Regions from separate parts of the Pseudaquabacterium rugosum genome, predicted to be linked through region 2. Evidence: predicted binding sites of a transcription regulator. Region 2 holds the regulator's gene; the other holds the start of a gene.

Region 1 (11,058 bases), on a different contig from region 2:
GCCGCGCACGACGCCCAGGTCGCGCAGATGCGCCGTCTGGTGGCGCGCTGGCAGCGCAGCGGCTGGCTCAGCGACAGCGACCAGTGGGCGCTCGGCGTCGCGCTGCAGGCCGCGCAGCAGGCCTGCCAGCGCGCCGAGCCGGCGCGTGCCGACAGCGCGCTGGCCGAGGCCACGCTGGCCGCGCTCGATGCCCAGCTGCAGGACTGGGCCGACAGCGGCCTGACCGCCGTCGCGCTGCCGTGCGCGACCGCCGCCGACCTGCAGCAGCTCACCGCGCGGCTGCTGCCGCGTCATCCGGGCCTGCTGCTGGTGCCGCCCGAGTCGCCGCTGCCCGAGACGGCCCAGGCCCTGCTGCAGGTCGGTGCGCCCTGGCGCGCCCGCAAGCTGCGCGGCCCGGACGCGCCGCGCGGCGCGCTGTGCGTCAGCGTGGTCGCCCAGGACAGCCTGGAGCAGGCGCTGGCCGAGACCCAGGCCGCCCGTGTCGATGCGCCGCGCAGCGCGGCCGACAACGGCAAGGGCTTCCTCGGCGGCGAGAAGCTGCAGGCCTGGCTGGGCGCGGTGCGCGCCGCGCTGGAGGCGCTGCCGCGGCCGGTGGCCGACGCCTGAGTCCGGCCGCCGGCGGGGCCGGCCGCGTCAGGCGCGGTCGGCCCGGTCCGCGCTGTCCGGCCCGGGCTGTCGGTGGCTCGGGGCCGTCTCAGGCCGGGCCCGGACCCGGACCCGGCACCGCGGCGCTCACCAGAACTGCCACTGCCGCGTGGCCACCACCCAGATGCCGAGGGCGCCGTTGGTCACCGCGTGGGCGATCACCGCGCTCCACAGCTTGCCGGTGCGGCGGTAGAGCAGCGCATAGGCCAGGCCGGCGACGATGGCCGCCAGCCACAGCGTGTGCGCGAGCATGAAGACGAAGGTCGACAGCACGATCGCGCGCAGACCGACGTCCTGCGGCGCCAGCGCGGCGAAGGCCGGCTGCTGCAGCCAGCGCATCAGCCAGGAGCGCCAGAACAGCTCCTCCATCACCGGCACCAGCAGCGCGGCACCGGCCCAGCGCACGGCCACCAGCGGCCAGATCAGCTGCCCGTCGGCATCCAGCGGCACGAAGCCGGCCGCCGCCTGGCCCAGCTGCATCCAGGGCGCGTCCAGCAGCACCCACAGCACGCAGACGATCAGGCCGACGGCCACCGCCTCCAGCGTCTCGCGCAGGTCCGTCAGGTTCTGCCGCGCCAGCTCGCCGTACTGGCGCCACCAGTACACCAGCAGTCCGCCGACGACCGGCAGCGACAGGCCGTAGAGCCAGCGGGTGTCGAATCCCCAACGGTCGTCCTGCGGGGCGGCGCCGCGCAGCATCAGGATGGCCATGAAGGCGGCGAAGGGCGCCACGCGCTGCAGCGTGGCCGGGGCAGGCAGGTTCAAGGGCATGGGCGGATTCTGGCCTGCGCCACGGTGTGCGGTGGCGGGCGGGGCGCGCGAACAGGCGGGGGCGGCGGCGTCGGGCCGCGGTCCCGCGGCGGCTTCGGCGGCTTCGGTGGGCGGCTCAGGCCACGCCGTCCGTCTCGTCCCGCACCGCGGCGGCCGGCCGGCCCAGCCAGCGTGCGTGCACCGCGGCCGTGTCCTGGCCCAGCGTCGGCGCCGGTCGGCCGATCGCGCCGGGCGTGCCGTCGAGCCGCGGCACCACGCCGGGCACCTGCAGCGCCAGGCCGTCGGGCGTGTGCGCCGTCTGCAGCATGCCGCGCGCCGCGTAGTGCGGATCGGCGGCGATGTCGGCCACGGTGTAGATGCGGCCGGCCGGCACCTGGGCGGCCTGCAGCACGGCCACCACCTCGGCCACCGGGCGCTGCACGGTCCAGGCGGTGATGGCGGCATCCAGCGCATCGGCCCGGGCGGCGCGGCCGGCGTTGTCGGCCAGCGTCGGATCGGCCGCCAGATCGTCACGGCCGATGGCCTGCATCAGCCGGCGGAAGATCGAGTCGCCGTTGCCGCCGATGACGGCCTGGCCGTCGGCGCAGCGGTAGGCGTTGCTCGGTGCGATGCCCGGCAGCGCGCTGCCGGCGGGCTGGCGCACGGCGCCGAAGGCGGCGTACTCGGGCAGCAGGCTCTCCATGCAGTTGAAGACCGATTCGTAGAGCGCGACGTCGACCACCTGGCCGCGGCCCTTGGGCGCCTCGGCGCTGACGCTGCGGCTGCGCGCCTGCAGCGCCAGCAGCACGCCGATCACGCCGTGCAGCGCGGCCAGCGTGTCGCCCAGGCTGACGCCGGCGCGCACCGGCGGGCGGCCCGGCTCGCCCATCAGGTGGCGCAGCCCGCCCATCGCCTCGGCCACGACGGCGAAGCCCGGCAGGTCGCGGTAGGGGCCGCTCTGGCCGTAGCCGCTGATGCGCAGCACGATCAGGCCCGGGTTGTCGGCCATCAGCACGTCGGGGCCCAGGCCCCACTTCTCCATCGCGCCGGGCTTGAAGTTCTCGATCAGCACGTCGGCCTCGGCCGCCAGGCGGCGCACGTCGTCGCGGCCCTCGGGCGTGCGCAGATCGGCCACCACGCTGTGCTTGCCCCGGCTCTGCACCTGCCACCAGACGCTGGTGCCCTCGTGCAGCATCCGCCAGCGGCGCAGCGGGTCGCCGTCGCCGGGCGGCTCGATCTTGACCACCTCGGCGCCGAAGTCGGCCAGGGTCTTGCCGGCGAAGGGGCCGGCGATCAGCTGGCCGAGCTCCAGCACGCGCAGGCCGGCCAGCGGGCCGGTGGCCGCGGGTGCCGGGGCGGGCGCGACGGCAGGCGTCTCTGCAGGTGTCTCGGTGGCGGCGCGGGCCGCGGGCGGGGGCTGGGTGCGTTCGCTCATGGTGGGCGGATTCTGTCGCGCCGCCGCCGGCCCGTCCGGCCCGCTCTGCCCGCACGGCGGGGACGGCCCGGGTCCGCCTGCCACATCCGGCTTGAGCCTGCATCAGGCAAGGGCAGGGCGGGCTGCGCTAGCCTGCGGCCATGACCACCTTGTTCGACCCCGTGCGCCTCGGCGCCATCGATCTGGCCAGCCGCATCGCGATGGCCCCGCTGACCCGCAACCGCGCCACCGGTCAGCTGCCGAACGCGCTGATGGCCGAGTACTACGCCCAGCGCGCCGATCCGGCCACCGGCGCCGGCCTGCTGATCACCGAGGCCACGCCGATCAGCCCGCTGGCCCACGGCTACCTCGACACCCCCGGCCTGCACACCGAGGCCCAGGTCGCCGCCTGGCGCCCGGTCACCGACGCGGTGCACGCGCGCGGCGGCCGCATCGTCGTGCAGCTGTGGCATGTGGGCCGCATCTCGCACGGCAGCCTGCTGGGCGGCGCGCAGCCGGTGTCCTCGACCGCCCGCGCGGCCGATGCCAAGACCTACACCGCCGACGGCTTCCAGCCGGTGAGCACGCCGCGCGCACTGGCCACCGACGAGCTGCCCGCCCTCGTGGCCGACTACCGCGCCGCCGCCCGGCGGGCGATCGAGGCCGGCTTCGACGGCGTCGAGGTGCACGCGGCCAACGGCTACCTGATCGAGCAGTTCCTGCGCGACAGCTGCAACGACCGCACCGACGCCTACGGCGGCCCGATCGCGAACCGCATCCGCCTGCTGGTCGAGGTGATGCAGGCCGTCACCGCCGAGATCGGCGCCGGGCGCACCGGCATCCGCCTGTCGCCGGTCACGCCGTCCAACGGCATCGGCCAGGACAGCGATCCGGCCGCGCTCTTCGGCGCCGTGGCCGACGCGCTGGCCCCGCTGGGTCTGGCCTATGTCCACGTCGTCGAGGGCATGACCGGCGGCCCGCGCGACCTGAGCGAGCAGGGCGTGGCGCCGTTCGACTACGCCGCGCTGCGCCAGCGCTTCGCCGGCACGCCGTGGATGCTGAACAACGGCTACGACCGCGCGATGGCGCAGGCCGCCGTGGCCGAGGGCCGGGCCGACGTGGTCGCCTTCGGCCGGCCGTTCATCGCCAACCCGGATCTGGGCCTGCGGCTGCGTGAAGGCGCGGCGCTGCAGGCGATCGACCCGGCCACGCTCTACGGCGGTGGCGCCCGCGGCTACACCGACTACCCGACGCTGGGCGGCTGAGCCTCAACGCACCCGGCCCGTCCTCAGAGCCGCTTGCGCTTCATCTTCGACAGGAAGAGCTCGCGGATGTTGACCTCGCGCGGGCCGGGCACGATGCGGATCGCGTCGCCGGCCTGGACCACGCCCGGCTCGATCACGGCCAGGTAGCTGCCGCACCAGCCGCTCTGGGCCATCAGCTTCGACGCCTGGTTGAAGCCCATCACGTGGTTGAACTTGAAGCAGGGCTGGCGCGGCTCGCTGACGGCCAGCACGCAGCCCGGCAGCGCCAGCCGGTCACCGACCCACAGCCGGGATTCGTCGATCCCCTGCAGCGTCAGGTTCTCGCCGAGAAAGCCGTGCGGCAAGGCCGCGTCGGCATCCGCCACCCGGGCCTGGGCGCGCACGCCCTGCCAGAACGCGTAGTGCGCCTGCGGGTAGGCATAGATCGCCTTCGACACGCCACCGTGCACGGTGGGGTCGGCCTGCTCGTCGCCGTCCAGGCCCAGCGCGGACACGCGCACAGGTCCGTCCACGGCCCGCTTGCCGATGGCCGTCAGCACCCGGCGGCCGTCGATCAGCACCGGTTGCACGCGGGAGACGTTGACGCTCAGGACGCAGGGGGCGGGATCGGACATCGGTCGGCGCGGCCGTGCGGACGACCGTGGCGGGTGGGGGATCGCCCGATGCTAGCGCTGCCGTTCCGGTCCGGCCATCCGAGTCGTGAACGACGCCCGCGAAGTCCGGCATCAGGTCATGTCGTTTTTGCATGGGACACCCTGGGCTCAGGTGGTTACCGTGTAATTACAGCGTTTTGACAATGTCGTCCCAGGCAGAAGATCCGTCGCGACCGGTCAAGCGCTGTAACCGGATCGTCCGGGTTACGGCGTCAAGCGCTCTGGCGGCCTTGCCCGAGCACCTCCCGCAGGTGCTGGTGCAAGCCCGTGTGGCCCCCGATCCGTCTTTCGTCTTTTCCGTATCCCAACCTTTGGAGCCCGCACCATGAACCAGCCCGTGATGGAAGGTCTGCGCCTGAACGTCCCCGCCTACGTCAAGCACGCGCGTCTCGTGTCCTGGGTGGCCGAGATCGCCGCCCTGACCGAGGCCGCCGAGGTCTACTGGTGTGACGGCTCCGAGGCCGAATACGACCGCCTGTGCGCCCAGCTCGTGGCCGCCGGCACCTTCAAGAAGCTCAACCCCGAGCTGCGTCCGAACAGCTACCTGGCCTGGTCGGACCCGAGCGACGTCGCCCGCGTCGAGGACCGCACCTTCATCTGCAGCGCGCAGAAGGACGACGCCGGCCCGACCAACAACTGGATGGCGCCGGCCGACATGCGCGCGCTGCTGCAGACCGGCCAGGCCGACGGCACCCCCGCGCTGTTCAAGGGCGCGATGAAGGGCCGCACGCTGTACGTGGTGCCGTTCTCGATGGGCCCGCTGGGCTCGCCGATCGCCCACATCGGCATCGAACTGAGCGACAGCCCCTACGTGGCCGTCAACATGCGCCTGATGACCCGCATGGGCAAGGCCGTGTTCGAGGTGCTGGGCGATGACGGCGAGTTCGTGCCCTGCGTGCACACCGTCGGCGCGCCGCTGGAGGCCGGCCAGAAGGACAGCGCCTGGCCCTGCAACAAGACCAAGTACATCGTCCACTACCCCGAGACGCGCGAGATCTGGTCCTACGGCTCGGGCTACGGCGGCAACGCGCTGCTGGGCAAGAAGTGCTTCGCGCTGCGCATCGCCTCGATGATGGGCCGCGACCAGGGCTGGCTGGCCGAGCACATGCTGATCCTGGGCGTGACCAACCCGGCCGGCAAGAAGTACCACGTCGCCGCCGCCTTCCCGAGCGCCTGCGGCAAGACCAACTTCGCCATGCTGGTGCCGCCGGCCAGCTTCGCCGGCTGGAAGGTCACCACCATCGGTGACGACATCGCCTGGATCAAGCCGGCGGCCGACGGCAAGCTCTACGCGATCAACCCGGAAGCCGGCTACTTCGGCGTCGCCCCGGGCACCAACTTCAAGACCAACCCGAACTGCATGGAGTCGCTCAAGCGCGACGTGATCTTCACCAACGTCGCGCTGACCGACGACGGTGACGTGTGGTGGGAAGGCATGGACGGCGACGCCCCGGCCCACGCCATCGACTGGCAGGGCAAGGACTGGACGCCGGCCATCGCCAAGGAAACCGGCGCCAAGGCCGCCCACCCGAACGCCCGCTTCACCGTGGCCGCCACCAACAACCCGGTGCTGGACCCGGCCTGGGACGACGCCAAGGGCGTGGCCATCGACGCCTTCATCTTCGGCGGCCGCCGCTCGACCACCGTGCCGCTGGCCACCGAGGCCCGCAACTGGGCCGAAGGCGTCTACATGGCCGCCACGATGGGCTCGGAGACCACCGCCGCCGCCTTCGGCGCGCAGGGCGTGGTGCGCCGCGACCCGTTCGCGATGCTGCCCTTCGCCGGCTACCACATGGGCGACTACTTCGGCCACTGGCTGAAGCTGGGCGCCACGCTGGAAGCCGCGGGCGCCAAGCTGCCGGCCATCTACTGCGTCAACTGGTTCCGCAAGGGCGCCGACGGCAAGTTCGTCTGGCCGGGCTACGGCGACAACGCCCGCGTCCTGAAGTGGATGCTGGAGCGCATCGAGGGCCAGGCCGGTGGCGACGCCAACCTGTTCGGCACCAGCCCGCGCTACGAGGACCTGGACTTCACCGGCCTGGACTTCAGCCGCGCGCAGTTCGACAGCGTGGTCTCGATCGACCGTGACGCCTGGCGCGCCGAGATGGCGCTGCACGGCGAGCTGTTCGCCCAGCTGGCCGCGCGCCTGCCGGCCGAGCTCGGCCAGATCAAGGCCCGCATCGAGGCCGATCTGGCCTGATCGGCCACGGCGCGCCGCTGCAGCACCGCGCCCGCCCTACACTGCGACGGCCCGTCCACCCTGCCCGGGGTGGACGGGCCTTTTTTCATGGCCCAACCGGGTGCGTGCGGCCTGCGGCCGCGGCGCGCCGCGCCGCTGATGCACCTGCAACTGCTGTCCGACCTGCACCTCGAAACCGAGGATTTCGATCCGCGCCCGGCGCCCGGCGCCGACCTGCTGGTGCTGGCCGGCGACATCGACACCACCTGGTCCGCGCTCGAACGCTTCGCCGGCTGGCCGGTGCCGGTGCTGATGGTGGCCGGCAACCACGAGTTCGACGGCCGCGAGCTCGACGAAGCCTGGCCGGCGCTGCGCGAGCACGCCGAGCGCTGCGGCATCCGCCTGCTCGAACGCGAGGCCTGCGTGCTGGCCGACCGTGACGGGCGGCGCGTGCGCTTTCTCGGCACCGTCCGCTGGAGCGATTTCGACGGCCTGGGCGAGGCCCAGCGGCCGCGCGCGATGCGGGCCGCCAGCTACTTCCAGCGCCTGATGCGGGCGACCGTCGGCGGCCAGCCGCTCGATGCCGAGCGCCTGCGCGAGCAGGCCCTGGCCTGCCGCGACTGGCTCGCCGACGAACTGGCCCGCACGCCCGAGGCCCTGCCGGCCGGCCAGCGCTGGGACGCCACCGTCGTCATCACCCATTTCGCGCCCAGCCTGCGCAGTGGCGATCGACGCTTCGGCCAGCAGCCCGGCACCGCCAGCTTCTGCAATGCCGACGATGCGCTGATCCCGCTGGCCGACCTGTGGCTGCACGGCCATGTGCACTGCCGTCACGACTACGCGGTCGAGCGCGGCGAGGGCCGCGCACCGGCCCGGGTCATCAGCCAGGCCCGCGGCCTGGCGCGCAAGGGCGAGGCCGACGGCCACGACCCCTTGCGCCTGATCGAGGTGCCGCTGCCGACCGTGGCGTGAGCGCACGCGGCCTGTGCACGGCCACCGGCCACCGGCATGGCGGAACCGGGCTTCGCCCTTGATGTCCGACAAGCCCGGCCGCTCGGCTGGCGCGATACTGACCTCACCCTGAACCAGGAGCCCCCATGAAGATCCTCGTGCCCGTCGACGGCAGCCCGTTCACCAAGCGCATGCTGGCCTATCTGGCCGCCCACGACGAATGGCTGGGCCCGACGCAGCAGTACACGCTGCTGCACGTGGCCACCCCGGTGCCGCCGCGCGCGGCCGCCGTGCTCGACAAGGCCACGCTGCAGGGCTACTACGCCGAGGAGAGCGACAAGGTCTTCAAGCCGATCCGCACCTTCTTCAAGAAGCAGAAGATCGAGGCCGAGTTCGTCGCCAAGACCGGCGCCGCGTCCGACGTCATCGCCGCCGTCGCCGCCAAGGGCGAGTTCGATCTGGTGATGATGGGCTCGCATGGCCACGGCCTGCTGGGCACGCTGGTGCTGGGCTCGACCACCACCAAGGTGATGGCCCACTGCAAGACCCCGGTGCTGATCATCCGCTGATCACGCGGCGCTCGGCGGCCGCGTCTGCAGGCCGCCGAAGCAGCTGCGCATCACGTGTTCGACGATGGCCGCATCGTCGTGCCGCCCGCCGGCCTTCAGGAACCCGACCACCGGGTCGCAGGCGCGGGCGAACACCGTGTAGAGCACGACCTCCGGCGGCAGCGCCGGATCGATCGTGCCGTCGGCCTGGGCCTGGACGATCCACTCACCGAGCCGGTCGCTCAAGTCCATCAGCCGCGTCATGTAGCCCTCGTGGGCCAGCAGGGCGGCGCGCAGGCTGGAGTTTTCGCTGGGCAGCGTCGGCATCTCGCCGGCCAGTTGCGTGCGCAGCGTCCAGCGGGTGATCTCCCGCAGCCGCGCACCGGCATCCAGGCCGGCATCGGCCTGCAGCCGCGCGCTCTCGGCCAGCGCGCTGTCCATCACCTGCACCATCGCCGCGGCGGCCAGCGCCTCCTTCGACGGGAAGTGCTTGTAGAGGCTGGCCTTGGCGATGCCGACCTCGGCCGCCACCTCGTCGACCGTCATCAGGTCGAAGCCCTTGTCGGCGAGCAGGCGCTTGACCGCGGTGACGATCGCGTCCTCGCGGGCCAGATGGACCTTCTGTCGGAAACTCAGTTTGGTGCTCACGGCGGGCGAGTCTACGCCTGTGGACGCCGCCGTGAACCTCCCGGACGCCGTGTGAACTGATCAGTTCAGCACGCCCGCGCCGGGTTCACCGTTGGCCGCTGCCCTGGCGACGGCCGGGCCACCAGCGGCGGCCGGCCGGCTTGTCCGCCGGCGCGGAGGCGCCCAGCGGCGCCGGCGCGGACTCATCGAGCCAGCATTCCATGCCGAAGGCGGTGCCGAGATCCGCGGGCTCCGGCGTTCGCACCTGACCGCGTCCGCGTTGGCGCAACCAGCGGGTCATCGAGGTCAGGGCGGGCAGGGCCATGGTCGGACGGAAATGGGGGGTTGCAGTCGGCGTGTGCCGGTGGGCGCGGCAGGGCGGGCATCGGCGTCCCGGACCGCAGGACGCCGCGCTGACCACGAGCGCGCATGGGGAAACAGTCTGGCATCAGGTCGATGACAGCGCTGCGACGAATTGCCGGATCCCCCGGTCCTGCCGTGTCCGGTGCGCACGACATCACGTGTCCGGGGGGGATGAGTGGATCGGCGCCTGGGGGCCGCCGCCTCGGCGGGCGCGGCCGGATCGGGTCGGTCGGGCCATCGGCTTCCATCAGTACAGCTGATGGAGTCGGAATTCCATGAATGCCGCTTCATGTCGACGGCCGCTCGCGCCGAAGATGCCGGCATCGCTGCCCGCACCGGAGCCCGCCATGTCCCCGACCCGTTCCTCCGCCGCCCCGATCGTCGTGCTCGGTGCCGGCATCATCGGCATCAGCACTGCCTGGCATCTGCTGCAGGCCGGCCACCAGGTCATCGTCGTCGACCGCCAGCCCGATGCGGCGCTGGAAACCAGTTATGCGAACGGCGCCCAGATCTCGGTCAGCTTCTGCGAGCCCTGGGCCAGCAAGGACGCGCCGCTCAAGGTCGCCAAGTGGCTGCTGCGTGACGATTCGCCGCTGCTGTTCCGCCCGCGGCTGGACCCGCAGCAGTGGCGTTGGGGCCTGAGCTTCCTGACCCAGTGCTCGGACGCGGCCTTCGCGCGCAACGTGCGCCAGTTGGTGGCACTCGGCAGCTACAGCCACGAGGCGCTCAAGGCCGTGGTCGCCGACACCGGCATCGTCTATGACCGGCTGGAGCGCGGCATCCTGCACTTCTTCTCGTCGCAGGCCGATTTCGAATCCGGCGCCAAGGCCGCCGAGCTGATGCGCCAGTACGGCGTCGACCGCCGCGTGCTGGACCGCGAGGCGGTGCTCAAGGTCGAGCCCGCGCTGGCCGCCTTCGGCCCGAACATCCACGGCGGCACCTTCACACCCAGCGACGAATCGGGCGACGCGCTGGTCTTCACCCAGCAGCTGGCCCGCCGCTGCCGCGAGGCCGGCGCGCGGATGATGTTCGACACCGACATCGAGGCGCTGGAGACGGCCGGCGGCCGCGTCGTCGCCGCCCGCCTGCGCGACCGTCTGACCGGCCAGGCCCAGCGCCTGGAGGGCGCGCAGTTCGTCGTCGCGCTCGGTTCGTACAGCGTGCCGTTGCTGCGTCCGCTCGGCGTCTCGCTCAACCTGTACCCGGCCAAGGGCTACTCGGCGACGATGAAGCTCAAGCGGCCGGAGGCCGCCAGCGTGGTCAGCCTGCTCGACGACACGCGCAAGATCGCGATCAGCCGCCTGGGCGACCGCATCCGCATCGCCGGCACCGCCGAGATGGCCGGTTATGACACGAACCTGGACAGCCGCACCGCCCGCGCACGTTGCGAGGCCCTGGTGCGCCGCTACGAGGAGCTGTTCCCCGGCGTGGCCGACACCTCCGAGCCCAACTACTGGACCGGCCTGCGCCCCAGCACGCCGGACAACGTGCCCCTGATCGGCCGCAGCCGCCTGCCCAATCTGTGGCTGAACACCGGCCACGGCACGCTGGGCTGGACCCATGGCGCGGGCTCCGGCAAGGCGATGGCCGAGCTGATCAGCGGCCGCCAGCCGGCACTCGACTTCCGCTTCTGCGGCAGCGATCTGCCGGCGCGCCGGCCGAT
Region 2 (11,058 bases):
GCGGGGCCGGCCTGCCGGGAAAAAACGTTCAAGGACAAGGATTTGATGTCGGTCATCTGCATGGCACGGTACAGCGGTCATGGCACGTTCATGGTGCGGCAAGCTGTGGATTACCCGGCTTGTGCGACACCGCGCGGGCCTCTGTCCCGGTCGGCCGACACTGCCCTGGCCATCGCGGCCCGGAGATCGCGATGACCGTCCGTGTGACAGGCGATGGTCCGACGGTGTCCGCGGCGCCGGCGGCGCGGGCCTGGGGTGTTGGCGCGCTGATGCTGGCGGTCGGGGATGCCCTGGGCGCGCGCTTCGGGGTGGTCTCGGTGCGCGGTGAGCTCTCGGGCTTCACCCGGGCGGCCAGCGGCCACTGCTACTTCACCCTGAAGGATGCGGACGGTCAGTCGGCGACCTTGCGCTGTGCGATGTTCCGCCGGGCGGCCGGGATGCTGGCGTTCCGGCCCGCCGATGGCCAGCAGGTCGAACTGCGCGGGCGCCTGGCGGTCTACGAGGCCCGGGGTGAGCTGCAGTGCATCGTCGAGCACCTGCAGCCGCTGGGCGCCGGCTCGCTGTACGAGATGTTCCTGCGCCTGCGGGCCAAGCTGGAAGCGGCGGGCCTCTTCGATGCCGGGCGCAAGCGGCCGTTGCCGGTCTGGCCGCGCACGCTGGGGATCGTCACCTCACTCGGCGCGGCAGCCCTGCACGATGTGCTGACGGCGATCCGGCGCCGCGCGCCGCATGTCCGGGTGGTGGTCTATCCGAGCGTGGTGCAGGGCGCCGATGCGCCGGCGCAGCTGGTGCGGGCGATCGTCGCGGCGGTCGATCACGGGGTGGCCGATGCCCTGATCGTCTGCCGCGGTGGGGGCTCGCTGGAGGACCTCTGGGCCTTCAACGACGAACTGCTGGTGCGCACCATCGCCGCCTGCCCGCTGCCGGTGGTCTGTGGCGTCGGCCACGAGACCGACGTGACCTTGGCCGAGCTGGCCGCCGATGTGCGGGCGCCCACCCCCACGGCCGCCGCCGAGCTGGCGACGCCTCGGCGAGACGAGGCCCTGCTGCGCCTGTCCCAGCTCGCCGGACGCCTGCAGCGTGCGCTCCATCACCGGCTGGACGGCCAGGCCCAGCGGCTGGACCGGCTGGCGCTGCAGATCGGTCGTCCGACCCGGCTGCTGCGTCAGCAGCAGGCCCGGCTGCAGGCCCTGCAGTTGCGTCTGCCGCAGGCCGCGCGCGCCGTGTCGCAGACGCAGCAGTCGCGGCTGGAGGCCGTCGCCCGGCGTGGCCAGGCATCCTGGCAGCGCCAGTGGCCGGCGCGCGGGCAGGCCCTGGCGCAGCTGCAACTGCGGCTGCAGGCGCTGGACCCGCAGCGCGTGCTGGCGCGGGGTTATGCCTGGCTGGCCGACGGGCAGGGGCGTCCGGTGACCTCGGCACGCGGCCTGGAGATCGGCCAGACCTTGCAGGCCCGATGGCATGACGGTCAGGCCGAGGTGCAGGTGCGCCGGCTGCCGGCCGCGACGCCGACATCGACATCGACATCGACACCGCTCCGGCCAGAGGGCGACGCCGACGATTGACCCCCGGTGCTGCCGGGGCAGGGGGCCTGCCTACAATGGCCGCGCACCCTCAACCCGGACGTGGCCGTGCGGCCCGTCCTCGCAGCAAGGAACCACCGATGAGCTACACCCTGCCGGCCCTGCCGTACGCCACCGATGCCCTGGCCCCGCACATGTCGGCCGAGACCTTCGAGTACCACTACGGCAAGCACCACCAGGCCTACGTCACCAACCTGAACAACCTGGTCGAGGGCACGGAGCTGGCCGGTCTGCCGCTGGAAGACGTGGTGAAGAAGGCCAGCGGCCCGATCTACAACAACGCCGCCCAGGTCTGGAACCACACCTTCTTCTGGAACTGCATGAAGCCGGCCGGCGGTGGCGAGCCCACCGGCGCCCTGGCTGCGGCCATCGCCGCCAAGTGGGGCAGCTACGCCGCCTTCAAGGAGGCCTTCACCAAGTCGGCCGTCGGCAACTTCGGTTCGGGCTGGACCTGGCTGGTCAAGAAGGCCGACGGTTCGCTGGACATCGTCAACACCGGCGCCGCCGGCACCCCGCTGACGACCGCCGACAAGGCGCTGCTGACGATCGACGTCTGGGAACACGCCTACTACGTCGACTACCGCAACGCGCGTCCGAAGTTCGTCGAGACCTTCCTGAACAGCCTGGTCAACTGGGACTTCGTGGCGGCCAACTTCGCCTGAGTCCGCGCCGGCAGGTGCCATCCCCGGGGGGCCACGGGCCCGGCCGCGGGGGACACCTGAAGGCGGGCATGCCGTGGACTGACGCTGCGCAGTCCGCCGCCGCCCTGACGGCCGGATCCGGTGACGGGTCCGGCCGTTGTCGTTTGCGGGTGGCGGTCCTCAGCGTGCGCCGCTGAAGGGCGCGCCGCCCAGCTTGAAGCCGCCCTGGATGCCGCGCTTGGCGAACCAGCCGCGGTTCATCTCCAGCACGAAGCGCACCGGCTTCTTCGAGCAGTGCGAGTCATCGCTCAGCGGCGCCATCTGGTCGAGGTTGACGATGCGGCCGTCGTCCTCGACGAAGGCGATGTCCAGCGGTGTGGGCGTGTTGCGCATCCAGAAGCACTGCACGGCCGGCTCCTCGAAGACGAAGAGCATGCCGTCGTTCGGCCCCAGGTCGCGGCGGAACATCAGGCCGGTCTGGCGCTCGGCCGGGGTGCGGGCCAGCTCGGCCCGGATCAGGTGCATGCCGGCCTGCAGCGTGATCGCCGGCAGGTGCTGGGCCTCGGTCTGCGCCTGCGCTTCGGACGCGCCGGCCAGCAGGCCGGCCGCGGACACGACCAGGGCCACGGCCGCCGCGAGCGCGCGCCGGTGGCGTCCGCGGGCCGCGGGGCTCACCGCCGACGGATCAAGCCGGGTCGGCGGTGTCTTGACATAGATCATTTCGATTCCTGGGGCTAACTCTAGGATCCGGTCTGCCCGATGTCGACCGGCCGTCCGCCGGGCGGCCACCATCGCGGGCGCTCTGGAGCGATTTCAACATGTCCACCTTGTCCAGCACGACGTCCGGCGCCGTGCCGCCGGATCTCGCGGTGCTGGATGACCCGGTCGAGCTGCGCCGCTACACGCGCTTCGACACCGGGGCCGGTGGCCAGACGCTGGCGGATTCGTCGCTGCGCATCACGGGCATGCACTGTGCGGCCTGTGCCGGCCTGGTCGAGGACGCGCTGCGCCGGGTGCCCGGTGTGATCGAGGCCACCGTCAGTGCGGCGGGCGAGCGCGCGCGCGTGCGCTGGCAGCCCGCGCGCACCCGTGCCTCCGCGCTGGTGCAGGCGGTGCGCGCGGCCGGCTACGGCGCGCTGCCCGATGCCGCGGCCGACGCGCGCGAGGCGCGCCGCATCGAGCAGCGCCGGGCGCTGTGGCAGCTCTTCGTCGCCGCCTTCTGCGCGATGCAGGTGATGATGATGGCCACGCCCAGCTACGTCGCCCACGGCAACGAGCTCGAACCGGACCTGCGCCAGCTGCTGAACTGGGGCAGCTGGCTGATGAGCCTGCCGGTTCTGGTCTTCTCCTGTGGTCCGTTCTTCCAGGGGGCGTGGCGCAGCCTGCGGGCACGGCGCATCGGCATGGATGTGCCGGTGGCCCTCGGCATCGCCGTCACCTTCGTCGCCAGCAGCGGCGCCACCTTCGATCCGCAGGGCCTGTTCGGCCACGAGGTCTATTTCGACTCGATGACGATGTTCGTCAGCTTCCTGCTCGGTGGCCGGTTGCTGGAGACGCGGGCCCGCCACCGCGTCGCCCAGACGCTGGAGGCCGCGCTCGAAGGCATGCCGCAGACCGCCTGGCGTGTGGCCGAGGACGGGACGGTCGAATCCGTCAGCGTCCAGCGCCTGCTGCCGGGTGACCGCGTGCGCGTGCCGGCGGGCCAGGCCTTCGCCGCCGACGGGGTGTTGATCGAGGGGCGGACCACGGCGGACGAGTCGCTGCTCAGCGGCGAGTCGCTGCCGGTGGCCAAGGAGCCGGGCTCGACGGTGGTCGCCGGCAGCCTGAACCTGGGTGATCCGGTGCTGATGCGTGTCGAGCGCGTGGGCGATGACACGCGCCTGGAGGCCATCGTCGCGCTGATGCGCGACGCGCTGACCCAGCGTCCGGCGCTGGCCCGGCTGGCCGACCGCTGGGCCGGCCCCTTCCTCTGGGCGGTGCTGGTGCTGGCCGCGGGCTCGGCGGCGGTCTGGAGCGTGATCGACCCGTCGCGTGCGGTGTGGGTCGCGGTCTCGGTGCTGATCGTCACCTGCCCGTGCGCGCTGTCGCTGGCCGTGCCGTCCGCGCTGTTGTCGGCCGCCCGCGCGCTGGCCCGCCACGGCGTGCTGCTGCAGCGGCTCGATGCGCTGGAGACGCTCACCCGCATCGACCGCCTGTATCTGGACAAGACCGGCACCGTGACCGAGGACCGCCTCAGCCTGGGCGAGGTCCGGCTGCTGCCCGATGTCGGCGAGGGGCCGGCGGGCGATGCGTCGGCGCAGCGCCAGGCGGCGCTGCTGGCGCAGGCCGCGGCGCTGGCGGGCTGGTCCGGTCATCCGCTGTCGCGCGCGCTGGCGGCGGCGGCCGAGCCGTCGGGCACCGTCTGGTCCGATCTGCGCGAGGTCGCGGGCGGCGGGCTGTGCGCCCGTGACGCCGAGGGCCGCGAATGGCGCCTGGGCTCGCTGGCCCATGTGCGGCCGGCCGCTGACGGCACGTCGCCGGCGTGGGCCGAGGACGATGCCCTGCAGGACGGTCCTGCGGTCTGGCTGGGCCGGGAAGGTCGTCCGCTGCTGCACGTGCGCTTCGACGAGGTGCTGCGCGACGGCGCGGCACAGACCGTGGCCGCGCTGCAGGCCGAAGGGCTGACGCTGTGCCTGCTGTCCGGCGACCGCGCGGCGCGCGCTCGGGCCATGGCGCAGCGCCTGGGACTGCGCCAGGCGATCGGCGACGCGACACCGGAATCCAAGCTGGCCGAGGTGCAGGCCGCGCAGGCGGCCGGTCATGTGGTGGCCATGGTCGGCGACGGCATCAACGATGCGCCGGTGCTGGCGCAGGCCGACATTTCCCTGGCGATGGGGCAGGGCGCACTGGTCGCCCGCGCCCATGCCGATGCGGTGCTGGTGCGTGGCCGGCTCGACGATCTGTTGCGCGCCCGGGCGTTGGCCCGGCGCACCTTGCGCGTGGTGCGGCAGAACCTGGGCTGGGCCGCCGCCTACAACGCCGTGTGCATTCCGCTGGCGATGGCCGGTTGGCTGCCGCCCTGGGCCGCCGGCCTGGGCATGGCCAGCAGTTCGCTGTTCGTGATCGGCAATTCGCTGCGGCTGGCCCGCTGAGACGACGGAGCACCGATGGACATCCTGTGGTTGCTGATTCCGCTGTCGGCCGTGCTGGTGCTCGGGATCATCGGCGTCTTCGGCTGGGCCCTGAACCGCGGCCAGTTCGATGACCTCGAGCGAGAGGGCACACGCATTCTGGCGACCGATCCCGAGCCCGTTGATGGCGATCAATCCCCGGCGGGGTCGTCGGCCGAACAATACCCAGGTCCAGGGTCGGGGCATTCGCGCGTCTGAAAACCGCGACCCGTCGAGATTTTTTCCTAGGAGGAGTCCATGGCTTCCAATGCCACCAGCGCTTCACCGGTCTACAGCGATACCGTGGTGCGTGCATTCGCCCTCGTCGCTGTGCTGTGGGGCATCGTGGGCATGCTGGTCGGCGTCATCGTCGCCGCGCAGCTTGCCTTTCCCGACCTGACGGCGGGCATCCCGTGGCTGAGCTACGGACGACTGCGGCCGCTGCACACCAACGCGGTGATCTTCGCCTTCGGCGGCTCGGTGCTGTTCGCCACCAGCTACCACGTCGTGCAGCGCACCTGTCAGACGCGCCTGTTCATGCCGCGCCTGGCCATGTTCACCTTCGTCGGCTGGCAGGTCGTGATCCTGCTGGCGGCCATCACGCTGCCGCTGGGCATGACCACGGGCAAGGAATACGCCGAGCTCGAATGGCCGATCGACATCCTGATCGCCATCGTGTGGGTGGCCTACGCCGTGGTCTTCTTCGGCACGGTGGGCACCCGCAAGGTCCGCCACATCTACGTCGCCAACTGGTTCTTCGGCGCCTTCATCCTGGCGGTGGCGCTGCTGCACATCGTCAACTCGGCCGAGATTCCGGTCAGCCTGACGAAGTCGTACTCGGCCTATGCCGGCGTGCAGGACGCGATGGTGCAGTGGTGGTACGGCCACAACGCCGTGGGCTTCTTCCTGACCGCGGGCTTCCTGGGGATGATGTATTACTACATCCCCAAGCAGGCCGGCCGTCCGGTCTACAGCTACCGCCTGTCGATCGTCCACTTCTGGGCGCTGATCTTCACCTACATGTGGGCGGGCCCCCACCACCTGCACTACACGGCGCTGCCGGACTGGGCGCAGTCGGTCGGCATGATCTTCTCGCTGGTGCTGCTGGCACCGAGCTGGGGCGGCATGATCAACGGCATCATGACCCTGTCGGGTGCCTGGCACAAACTGCGTGACGACCCGATCCTGAAGTTCCTGATCGTCTCGCTGTCGTTCTACGGCATGTCGACCTTCGAGGGTCCGATGATGTCGATCAAGACCGTCAACGCGCTGTCGCACTACACGGACTGGACCGTCGGCCACGTGCACTCGGGTGCCCTGGGCTGGGTGGGCCTGATCTCGATGGGCTCGCTGTACCACCTGATCCCGCGCATGTTCGGCCGCGAGAAGATGTACTCGACCCGTGCGGTGGAGCTGCACTTCTGGGTCGCCACCATCGGCATCGTGCTCTACATCGCCGCGATGTGGATCGCCGGCGTGATGCAGGGCCTGATGTGGCGCGCGGTCAACCCGGACGGCACGCTGGTCTACACCTTCGTCGAGAGCGTCAAGGCCACCTTCCCGTTCTACGTGATCCGTCTCGGCGGGGGTGCGCTGTACCTCACCGGCATGCTGATCATGGCCTGGAACACGATCAAGACCGTGCAGGTCGGCAAGGTGACGACGGCCCGCATCCCGCTGGTCGCCGCCCACGCCTGACCGCTGAATCGAGGAGCACATCGATGGCATCCCATGCCCCTGTCGGTCACGAGAAGATCGAGACCAGCAACACCCTGATGATCGTGCTGATCCTGCTGGCCATCGCCTTCGGTGGTCTGGTGGAGATCGTGCCGCTGTTCTTCCAGCGGTCGACGACCCAGCCGGTCGAGGGCGTCAAGCCCTACACCGCGCTGCAGCTGGCCGGCCGTGACGTCTACATCCGCGAGGGCTGCTACAACTGCCACTCGCAGATGATCCGTCCGTTCCGCGCCGAGGTGCTGCGCTACGGTCCGATCTCGCTGGCCGGCGAGTTCGTCTACGACCACCCCTTCCAGTGGGGCAGCAAGCGCACCGGTCCCGACCTGCACCGCGTCGGCGGCAAGTACAGCGACGAATGGCATCGCATCCACCTGAACAACCCGCGGGATCTGGTGCCTGAATCGAACATGCCGGCCTATCCCTGGCTGCTGGAAGCCACCATCGATCCCGCCAGCATGGCGCCGCGCATGAAGGCGCTGCGCACCGTGGGCGTGCCCTACGCGGACGACGAGATCGCCAAGGCGGCCGAAGACGTCAAGGGCAAGACCGAGATGGACGCCGTCATCGCCTATCTGCAGGTGATGGGCACGGCCCGCAAGTGACCGGAGGGCCTGACATGGATCTGAACCTGTTGCGCAGCATCGCCACGCTGCTGATGTTCGTGCTGTTCGTCGGCATCTGCGTCTGGGCCTGGAGCCGCCGCCAGCAGGCGGGCTTCGCCGATGCCGAGCGTCTGCCGCTCGTCGACGACGATCAGGTCTCCCGTTAGGCCTTCACTCACCCCTCACGGAGAGTTTTCTATGAGTGATTTCATCAACGCCGGCTGGGCCCTGTGGGTCGCCGGCATCACGGTCGGCGGGCTGATCTTCTGCGTGTTCGTGCTGGCCGTGGCCAGCAAGCGCAAGGTGATGGCCAACGACAACACCACCGGCCACACCTGGGACGAGGACCTGCGCGAGCTGAACAACCCGCTGCCGCGCTGGTGGATGGGCCTGTTCATCCTGACCATCGTCTTCGCCGCCGCCTACCTGACGTTCTACCCTGGCCTGGGCACCCATGCCGGCACGTTCAAGTGGTCGAGCGTGGGCCAGCTCGAGTCCGAGCAGGCCAAGGCCAACGAGGCGATGGCCCCGGTCTACGCCAAGTTCACCGCCATGAAGGCCGAGGATCTGGCCAAGGACGGCCAGGCCATGGGCATCGGCGAGCGGCTGTTCGCCAACAACTGCGCGCAGTGCCATGGCTCGGACGCCCGCGGCTCCAAGGGCTTTCCCAACCTGACCGACGCCGACTGGCTGGGCGGCACCGGTGCCGACTACATCAAGAAGACCGTCACCGAAGGGCGTCAAGGCATGATGCCGCCGATGGCTGCGGCCGTCGGCAGTGGCGATGACGTCAAGAACGTCGCCAACTACGTGCTGAGCCTGTCGGGCAGTGCGCACAGCAGCGTCGCGGCGCAGCTGGGTCAGGGCAAGTTCGCCGCCTGTGCGGCCTGCCATGGTCCGGATGGCAAGGGCAACCCGGTGCTGGGTGCGCCCAACCTGACCGACAAGGTCTGGCTGCATGGCTGGGGCGAGGGCCAGATCGTGTCGATCATCAACCAGGGCAAGACCAACGTCATGCCCGCCTTCGGCAAGCGCCTGACCCCGGAGCAGATCCACGTGCTGTCGGCCTACGTCTGGAGCCTGTCGCAGAAGACGACCGTCGCCGCCGCGCCGTGAGCGTGACGCGCCGACGCCCGTTCCTCTCCTGATCGCCGGGCAGCAGAGCAGCCCGGCCCGACCCGCGAGCCCTTCCATGTCCGATTCGATCCGCGCCGCCGCCTCCTCCGTCCGTTCCGCGGCCCCGGGCCCCGACCACGAGGAGGCCGGGCGTCCCTGGTGGCGTTACGGCATCGTCTGGCTGGTCGTCGGTGGCCCGCTGGCCGTCGTCGTCGCCGGACTGACGACCGCCGTCATCGCCTACCGCCATGCCGACGAGGTACTGGTCGACCGCGCCACCGTGCAGTCGGCCGTGCGGCCGTCGGGCGAGACGCCGGCGATGATGGCGCGCAACCATGCGGCGACGGCGGCGGCCGCCGATGCCGTCGGCCGCGGGCGCTGAAGCGGGGGCGCGGCCCGTCCGCGACACATGAGAAAAAGCCCGCATGGCCACCAGGCCGTGCGGGCTTCGTCGTTTCCGGCGAGGCGCTGCGGGCGGCCGTGCGCCCTTCGCCCCGCGGACTCAGCAGTTCGCGCCGTTGACCAGGCTCTGCAGCTTGCTCTGGTCGATGATGCGGATCTGGCGCTGCTTGACCTCCAGGATGCCGTCGTCCTGGAACTTGCTGAAGGTGCGGCTGACCGTCTCCAGCTTCAGGCCGAGGTAGCTGCCGATCTCCTCGCGCGTCATGCGCAGGATCAGCGCCGAGCCGGAGAAGCCGCGCGCCTGCAGGCGCTGCGTGAGGTTCAGCAGGAAGGCGGCCAGGCGTTCCTCGGCCCGCATCGAGCCCAGCAGCAGCATCACGCCATGGTCGCGCACGATCTCGCGGCTCATGATCTTGTGGAACTGGTGCTGCAGCTCGGTGAAGTCGCGGGCGACGTCCTCGAGCGTGTTGTAGGGGATCACGCAGACCTGCGAGTCCTCCAGCGCGACGGCGTCGCAGGTGTGCAGGTCGGTGCTGATGCCGTCCAGGCCCAGCAGTTCGCCGGCCATCTGGAAGCCGGTGACCTGGTCGCGGCCGTCCTCGGACGAGACGCAGGTCTTGAAGAAGCCGGTGCGCACCGCGTACAGCGACTGGAAGGCGTCGCCGGCGCGGAACAGCGATTCGCCGCGGCCGACCGTGCGGCGGGTGGCCACCAGCGTGTCCAGTCGGTCGAGGTTGTCGCGCGACAGACCCACGGGCAGGCACAGCTCGCGCAGGTTGCAGCTGGAGCAGGCGACCTTGAAGGGCTCGAGCCGCAGCTTCGGGACGTCAGGTGTCGTGGTCATGCACGGATTATCTGGGGTGAGTGGCGGCTGCGGTAGATCAAACGTGCCGTCCACGCGGGTGTTCGATGCTTGACCGACGGGATGGCGGGCCGTGCCGGGAAGGCCTCTGCGCGTCGGTCTGCGGGATTGTTCGGTGTGTCCGCTCGGCCGCGCTTGAGGCAGGTCAAGTCCGGGCGCGCGGGCTTTGGCACAGTCCGCTCCCATGTCCACCGCCCAAGCCGACGAGGTCCCTGTCCTCACCGAGGCGATGCTGCGCCGGCTCGACCGGCCCGGCCCGCGCTACACCTCCTACCCCACCGCCGACCGGTTCGTCGAGGCCTTCGGTGCCGCCGAATACCGCCAGGCGCTGGAACAGCGGGCCACCGGCGCCACCGTCGGTGGCAAGCCGCCGCTGTCGCTGTACCTGCACATTCCGTTCTGCGAATCGGTCTGCTACTACTGCGCCTGCAACAAGGTCATCACCAAGCACCATGAGCGGGCGGCGGAGTATCTCGACCTGCTGGCGCGCGAGATCGCCTTGCATGTCGAGGTGCTCGGTCGGGGGCAGGCGGTCAGCCAGCTGCATTTCGGCGGCGGCAGCCCGACCTTTCTCAGTGACGAGGAACTGACGCGGCTGATGGACCTGCTGCGCGAGAACTTCCGTCTCGCGCCGAATGCCGAGATCTCGATCGAGGTCGATCCACGCACGGCCACGCCGCAGCGGCTGGCGCATTTCCGCACGCTGGGCTTCAATCGCCTGAGCTTCGGCGTGCAGGACTTCGATGTCGAGGTGCAGAAAGCCGTGCACCGCGTCCAGCCCTGGGAGCTGGTGCGTGATCTGGTGCTGGCCGCCCGCGAGTTGCGTTATGACTCGATCAACGCCGACCTGATCTACGGCCTGCCGCGCCAGACCCCGGCCAGCTTCACGCAGACCATCGAGCGCATCGGCGAACTGCGGCCGGACCGCATCGCGCTGTATGCCTATGCCCATCTGCCGCAGCGCTTCAA

Evidence for each region. The regulator FNR, encoded in region 2, switches genes on or off when oxygen is low (the NO sensors DNR and NnrR bind a similar motif). The targets are predictions, from matches to a motif close to TTGATNNNNATCAA.
Region 1: a site for FNR is predicted at 7,937-7,950, ahead of AACH11_RS15970 (universal stress protein). Genes of this name have one in related genera too.

What each region holds. Positions count from the first base shown of each region.
Region 1 is NZ_JBBUTF010000014.1:132,976-144,033, forward strand. It holds gene AACH11_RS15935 (SNF2-related protein) at 1-606, shown strand, start outside; gene AACH11_RS15940 (CAAX prenyl protease-related protein) at 733-1,416, opposite strand; gene AACH11_RS15945 (CaiB/BaiF CoA transferase family protein) at 1,532-2,830, opposite strand; gene AACH11_RS15950 (alkene reductase) at 2,971-4,074, shown strand; gene AACH11_RS15955 (MOSC domain-containing protein) at 4,098-4,688, opposite strand; gene AACH11_RS15960 (phosphoenolpyruvate carboxykinase (GTP)) at 5,053-6,927, shown strand; gene AACH11_RS15965 (metallophosphoesterase) at 7,066-7,878, shown strand; gene AACH11_RS15970 (universal stress protein) at 8,004-8,426, shown strand; gene AACH11_RS15975 (TetR/AcrR family transcriptional regulator) at 8,427-9,053, opposite strand; gene AACH11_RS15980 (hypothetical protein) at 9,139-9,357, opposite strand; gene AACH11_RS15985 (D-amino acid dehydrogenase) at 9,743-11,058, shown strand, end outside.
Region 2 is NZ_JBBUTF010000017.1:147,693-158,750, forward strand. It holds gene xseA (exodeoxyribonuclease VII large subunit) at 192-1,562, shown strand; gene AACH11_RS18315 (superoxide dismutase) at 1,661-2,242, shown strand; gene AACH11_RS18320 (DUF192 domain-containing protein) at 2,402-2,941, opposite strand; gene AACH11_RS18325 (heavy metal translocating P-type ATPase) at 3,040-5,352, shown strand; gene ccoS (cbb3-type cytochrome oxidase assembly protein CcoS) at 5,368-5,589, shown strand; gene ccoN (cytochrome-c oxidase, cbb3-type subunit I) at 5,629-7,068, shown strand; gene ccoO (cytochrome-c oxidase, cbb3-type subunit II) at 7,092-7,709, shown strand; gene AACH11_RS18345 (cbb3-type cytochrome oxidase subunit 3) at 7,724-7,876, shown strand; gene ccoP (cytochrome-c oxidase, cbb3-type subunit III) at 7,908-8,825, shown strand; gene AACH11_RS18355 (nitrogen fixation protein FixH) at 8,902-9,207, shown strand; gene fnr (fumarate/nitrate reduction transcriptional regulator Fnr) at 9,328-10,071, opposite strand; gene hemN (oxygen-independent coproporphyrinogen III oxidase) at 10,274-11,058, shown strand, end outside.